One region of the Burkholderia sp. THE68 genome, then DNA from elsewhere that is predicted to be linked to it. Evidence: riboswitches for the same ligand, from Rfam matches in the RefSeq annotation. Region 1 holds a riboswitch; the other holds the start of a gene.
What was found. A riboswitch is a leader RNA that binds a small molecule or an ion and turns the genes downstream of it on or off. The one in region 1 is predicted to bind cobalamin.

Region 1 (3,208 bases):
GCAACGATCCGCTCGATACCATAAGGCCAGTACGATTCGCCGCCGAGATGATCGACGATGACGACCTTCGCGTGACGCAATACATCGTCGACGTAGAAATCGACCGATGCGGGCTGACGCAGAAACGATTGATTCGCGAGCCGCACTTCGGGAAAGCCCGCTTCCAGGCGCGGAAATACGCTCGCGAGCAACGCGAGCGTGGTGTCGGCGGAACTGAGCACGACGATCGGCGCGCGCGTCTGCTCGATCCGCATCACGCCTTGCGTATCGTCGACGAAGCCTCCCGGCGTGGTGCGAAGCAGATGCATCGCGTCAGACCTGCGCCGGCGTGCCCGCGAGCGCGGCATCGAACGCGCGCTGCAATGCATCGCGTTCGAGGTCTTCGCCGATCAGCACGAAACGGCTTTGCGTCTTCGCTTCGCCGGCTTCCCAGCGGCGATCGAAATAGCTGTCGAAACGTCGTCCGACGCCCTGCACGACGAGCCGCATCGCAGCGCCCGGCAGCGCCGCGAAGCCCTTCACGCGATAGATCGTGTGATGCTCGACGAGCGCATGCAAGGCGGCGATCGCCTGTTCGCGCGATTCGACCTCGCCATGCACGACGATCGAATCGAACTCGTCATGGTGATGATCGGCGTGGCCTTCATCGTCGGGCGCGCCGTGATGATCGTGCCGCAGATGAATGGTCTCTTCCGATGCCGCTTCGAGCCCGAGCAGCGTATGCACATCGAGCTTGCCCATCTGCGCGGGCACGATCTTCACTTCGGGCGGAATCTCCGGACGCACGAGCGCTTCGACCTTTCGCAGCGCTGCATCATCCATGAGATCGGTCTTGTTGACGATGACGAGATCCGCCGACGCAAGCTGATCCTCGAACAATTCGTGCAGCGGCGATTCGTGATCGAGATTCGGATCAGCCTTGCGTTGCGCATCGACGGCAACGGGATTCGCCGCGAACTGGCCGCTTGCTGCAGCGGGACCATCGACGACGGTCACGACCGCATCGACGGTAAAGGCGTTCTTGATCGACGGCCAGTTGAACGCCTGCACGAGCGGCTTCGGCAACGCGAGTCCGGACGTTTCGATCAGCACGTGATCGATGCTGTCGCGCCGCTCGACGAGCTGCTCCATCACCGGATAGAACTCTTCCTGCACGGTGCAGCAGAGGCAACCGTTGGCGAGTTCGTACAGATTGCGGTCTTTCGAGCCGGCTTCATCGTCGCAGCCGATGCCGCAGCCCTTGAGGATTTCCCCGTCGATGCCGAGTTCGCCGAACTCGTTGACGATCACCGCGATGCGCTTTCCTTGCGCGTTGGACAGGATATGGCGCATCAGCGTGGTCTTGCCGCTGCCGAGAAAACCGGTCACGACGGTAACGGGGATCTTGCGGGTTTGCATCGTAGCTCCGTGGCTTTTCAGGTGCGTGCGCTTCGTGTCGCGCGATGCGTGGCAACGCTGCTGGACAAAAAGGAAACACACGCTTCGATGGATCACGGACCGCGCCGCATCCCCGCGGCAGCGATCCTTCTGAAAGTCTGGCCGGTATCCGGGCTGACGACCACGCCGCTTCGCCTTCCCGCGCGTTACACGCGCAGTGGCCTCGAAGCCGGCTCCCCATACATGCGATGAAAACATCGCACATACCGGGGCATCGCTTACCGTTGCGGGGGCAGCGCAGGTTGACGTCCGTTCGATCGGCGGAATGGAACGCGCCCTGCTTCCCGTTTAACTGCGCGCGAGAGAATCCGCGCGCGAGCACCAAAAACTGCGTGAAAGTCTAGGCCCGGCGGCTACGAGCGTCAAGAATGGAAGGGCCGCGCGCGCGACGTGCTGTGTTAATGTTGGCGCGCTTTTTTAAATTTCACACGCTTCGGATCGACATGGAATCCGTTATCGCGCGACTCGCGGTGGGAATTGGATGCAGGCGCGGCGTCAGCGCGGATGCGATCGAACACGCCGTGCGGATGGCGCTCGGTACGCATGCGTTCGGCGATATCGCGATCGTCGCGAGCATCGACGCGAAGCGGGAAGAAGCGGGTTTGCTCGCGTTCTGCGAGCGTCATGGTTTGCCGTTGTGTTTCTATCGCGCCGATGAAATTGCGCAGGCGCCTCGCACGGTGATTTCGCAACACGCGGAGAAGCATCTGAACGTGGACGGCGTATGCGAGCCATGCGCGCTGCTCGCGGGCAACGCGCGCACGCTCATCGTGCCAAAGACGATCGGTTGTGGCGTAACCGTCGCGATCGCACTGGCGCGCGAGTCCTGCGCGGGCGCGACTTGACGGTCGTGCGGGGGGCGTCCTTGCCGGCCGCCGGTTTGGCGACGACGGATATCAGCTTGTCGCGGCACAGCCAGGCGAGAATCGCCAGCGCTACGAGTTCCAGATATAGGTAGATCGCGTCCATTTCCTTGCTCCCGATGTCGGTGGTTGCTTCATTGCCTGACTGCTTGTTGGCATGATGCACTCCGTCTGTTAGCGCAGAATTAACGCGTGGATGGGCTCGCTTGCTGGAAAAGATTCATAGGCTTTTGCCGGATCCCGTTATCATGTCGGTCTATTGGCGTTGCCCCTGTGCGGGGCGGCAGTCACTTTCTTTGCTGCTGCAAAGAAAGTAACCAAAGAAAGCAGCCTGATACGCCCGCGGTCACACGCAATTTGGGTGTTCTTCTCGTTGTTCGTGGGCTCTGTAGCGAGTGCCCTCGTAGGCCTGACCGGGCTTGGACCGCGCACGGTCTGACGAGCTAGTACCCAAAAGACGCTGGTTCAGCACGAAACAGTTCCGGCACAGCGCTACGCGCTGCCGTTGGGTATACAAGGGAAACCGACGAGAAAAGAGAAACGCAGAAGCACACGCAGACCCGATGCACCCATCGGCCGCGAAGCGGGCCGGAGCCATTTGGTGCTGAACCAGTCGCGCACGCGGCGCGATGTGTCAGACCGTGCGCGGTCCACGCCCGATCAGGCCTACGAGGGCACTCGCTACAGACGCCACGAGCGAGGAGAAGGATACCCAAATTGCGTATGACCGCGGGCGTCTCAAGCTGTTTCTTTGGTTACTTTCTTTGCAGCAGCAAAGAAAGTGACTGCCGCCCCGCACAGGGGCAACGCTAATAGACCAACACCAATACGGGATCCGGCGACAAAACCCACCGCCCAAGCCCCATCCCCCTCGGAGTTCACGTGAAAACCGATACCGAATCGCATCT
Region 2 (3,208 bases), on a different replicon from region 1:
GACGCCGCTCACGACGCCGCTCACGACGGATGCCAGCCGAGCGTGACATAGGCGCCGCGTCGTGGCGTGTTGTACGAGTACGCGAGTTCATAGTCCTTGTCGAACAGATTGTCGATGCGCGCCGTGACGTACCACGACTTCGAGATGTCGTAGCGCGCCGACAGATTCACGATGCCATATCCCGCGAGCGTCGAATCGTAATCGCTGCGCTCTCCGCTCACGATCCACTCGCCGCCGACGCGCCAGCGCCCGATCGTGCGATGCGCGGTGAGCGTCGCGAAATGCCGCGCGCGGCGCGTCAGGTCCTGGTGATTCGTTTCGTCGACGGGATTCTGGAACGTCACGCCCGCGCGCACATCCGTTGCGCCGACATGGCCCGCCCACGATCCCTCGATGCCCTGCACTTTCGCGCGCCCGACGTTCTGCGCGACATAGTAGAAGCCGCCATCGGACACATAGTCGATCAGATTCGAATAGCGCGTCTGGAACAGCGTGACGCGCGCGACGCCGAGCGCATTCGATGCGTACTGCAACGCTGCCTCCACCGAATGGCTGCGCTCCGGCCGAATCGACGGATTGCCGCTGAACGGATAGTAGAGGTCGTCGAAGCTCGGCGCGCGAAACGATGCCGAATAGCTCGCGCTCGCCTTCCAGTGCGTATCGAAGTTGTACGCGTAGCCCAGATAGTAGCTGTTCGCGCCGCCGAAATCGGAATACTGGTCGTGACGCAAATTCGCCTGCACATCGCTCGCGCCGATATGCCCCACGTAGCCCACGAACACCGAGTTCACGTGACGATCGGGCGCGCTGAACTGATCGGAATCGAGCGTCTGATCGAGATGCTCGTAACCGAAGAGCAACTTGTGCGCCTCGGTGATCCTGACATCGTTCTGCCAGGTGTATTGACGGTTCTCCGAGTTGAAGCGGCTCGTATAGACGCCGTTCTGCTCGATATTCGCGCGGTCCTGTCCCTGCCCGATGATGAAATGCGTAGTCCAGTCGTCGGTGATCCTGCCGTTCGCGAACACGGACGCGGAGCGCACGCGGTCGTGCGTTTCGTTGATGTCGGCGGGCTGGCCGTAGGCATCGTCGAAACTGTTGATGCCGTTCGATTGCAGGAAGCGCACGCCCGCGTCCCATTTGTCGCTGAACTGGTGCCGCAGCGTCGCCGCGACGCTCTCGTTCAGATAGCCGTTCGCGTTCGGATTCGCGCCCGGCGCGATGGCCGGATCGAGCGACGAAAAGCCGTCGGTCTTCTCGCGCGAAACGTTCAGGCTGAAGGTCGTGCGGCCGTCCTTGTCGAGCGCGCCGTTCACGCCCGCTGACTGACGCTGCGTGTGATAGCTGCCGTACTCGGCCTCGAAGCTGAAACGCGGCGGATGCGGCTCGCCTTCCTTCGTGAAAATCTGCACGACGCCGCCGATCGCATTCGAACCATACAGCGCCGATACATTGCCGTTGACGACTTCGACGCGCCCGATCTGGTCGAGCATCAGTTGCGACAACTGCGCCGCGCCGAGCGAGACCGATTCGACGCGCACGCCGTCGATCAGAACCAGCGATTGCGACGACGCCGCGCCGCGTATAAAGAGACCCGAGTTCGCGCCCGGTCCGCCATTGCGCGTGACCTGCACGCCGGGTGCGAGCGCGACGAGGCCGAGCGCGTCAGTGGCATTGGTGTCGGCGATGTCCTGTTCGTCGAACACCGACGTCTGCGGGATCGATTCGGCGAGCGGCTGCGGCGCGCGCGTCGCGGTGACGACGACCGGCGCAAGCGTTTGCGATGAGTCGTCGGCCGCGTGCGCGGTGCTGGCGAGCGGCAAGATAATGAGCGCGGCGAGCGCGCCCAGAGGCGATGACATGGTGTGAAGCTTTCCCGTGGAGCGTGAGCGCGACCCCGCTCCCCGCGAGGACGATGCGCGACGAACGCATCGCGCGATATGCGCCGATGCGTCGAGCCTTGGCCGGTATCCGGGCTGGCGACGGATCGTCTCGCCTTCCCGCGCATTCGTGCGCAGTGGCGTCGACACGTTTCTTGCAGTCGCGACCGTGCGATGAAATTCGACACGCTCGCGCTGCAAAAACGCGCATGAGACGACTTGCAACTTGCGTTGCGGTCGCTTACCGTTGCGGGGGCAGCACAGGTTGGCTCGTCCCGGTTGAACTTCGGGGACTTCGCTCCCTGTTTCCCGTTTGACTGCATCCGCGAGATCCGCGGATGCGAGCACCAAAAGTGCGGCAAGTGTAGGAGCGCGGGTTGGGGCCGTCAAGAAAACGGCGCGGACAGATTGGCGCGGCGCATGACGAATCTAACGAGAAACAGCCGGGCCTGTCCTCAACGAGCGAAGCATCGGCGCTCGCGTTTATCTGCACACGAATGCATGACGACATGCGCTTGATTCGATGGATTAAGCGCGAGATCGCATGCTGTTACGTCTCGAAACGAGACAATTATCGGAAGCTCCGTTGAACCGCGCTAAAATGCGAGGTCTTTAGAGGACGCAGCACATGCTCAACGAACTCGAATCACTGTCAGGAAATATCGGCCGGCTGATCCAGATCAGCGAGCGCCACAAGCAGGCGCGCGAAGCGCTGCAGGAACAACTCGAACAGCTGCGCGCCGATCACGCGAACGTGCAGGCCGAACTCGAGCAGGTGCGTGAAGAACGCGACACGCTGCAATCCGAACGCGACTCGCTCTCCGCGAAAATCGACGACGCGCAAGTGCGCCTCAACGCGATTCTCGAAAAGCTGCCGCGTGCGAAGTCCGCGCAACATGCCGAAGCGGACAATCAACTCGATCTCCTCGAAGCCGATTCCCAGGAAGCAACTGAAGCGGAATTGCACGGCGAACATCATCAGGGAGAGAAGGCATGACGAACACGCAGATCGAAGTTTCCATTCTCGGGCAGCCGTATCGCCTCGCGTGCTCGCCGGAAACGGAAGGCGCGTTGCGCGAAGCAGTCGCGCGCGTCGACGCCGAGATGAACAAGGTGCGCAATGCAAGCAACGTGCGCGGCACGGATCGCATCGCAGTGATGGCGGCGCTTTCGCTGGCGTCGGAATTGCTTAAGCTGCAAGACAGCGTGCGTCACGGCGAGGCTTTCCCCGCCGAGGAAATCCGTCGCACGATGCATTCGATGAACGAACAACTGGGCGCCGTCATCGCGCAATACGAAGCGCAGTAAGGTGCCTGCGCGTCGAGTCA

Region 2: another riboswitch for cobalamin. It lies ahead of BTHE68_RS03010 (TonB-dependent receptor domain-containing protein); the one in region 1 lies ahead of cobW (cobalamin biosynthesis protein CobW).

What each region holds. Positions count from the first base shown of each region.
Region 1 covers NZ_AP022316.1:913,389-916,596, forward strand. The annotation lists gene cobN (cobaltochelatase subunit CobN) at 1-308, opposite strand, end outside; gene cobW (cobalamin biosynthesis protein CobW) at 313-1,398, opposite strand; cobalamin riboswitch at 1,521-1,778, opposite strand; gene BTHE68_RS17795 (cobalamin biosynthesis protein) at 1,881-2,282, shown strand; gene cobO (cob(I)yrinic acid a,c-diamide adenosyltransferase) at 3,183-3,208, shown strand, end outside.
Region 2 covers NZ_AP022315.1:632,522-635,729, reverse strand. The annotation lists gene BTHE68_RS03010 (TonB-dependent receptor domain-containing protein) at 21-1,862, opposite strand; cobalamin riboswitch at 1,946-2,248, opposite strand; gene BTHE68_RS03005 (ATPase) at 2,509-2,877, shown strand; gene BTHE68_RS03000 (cell division protein ZapA) at 2,874-3,188, shown strand.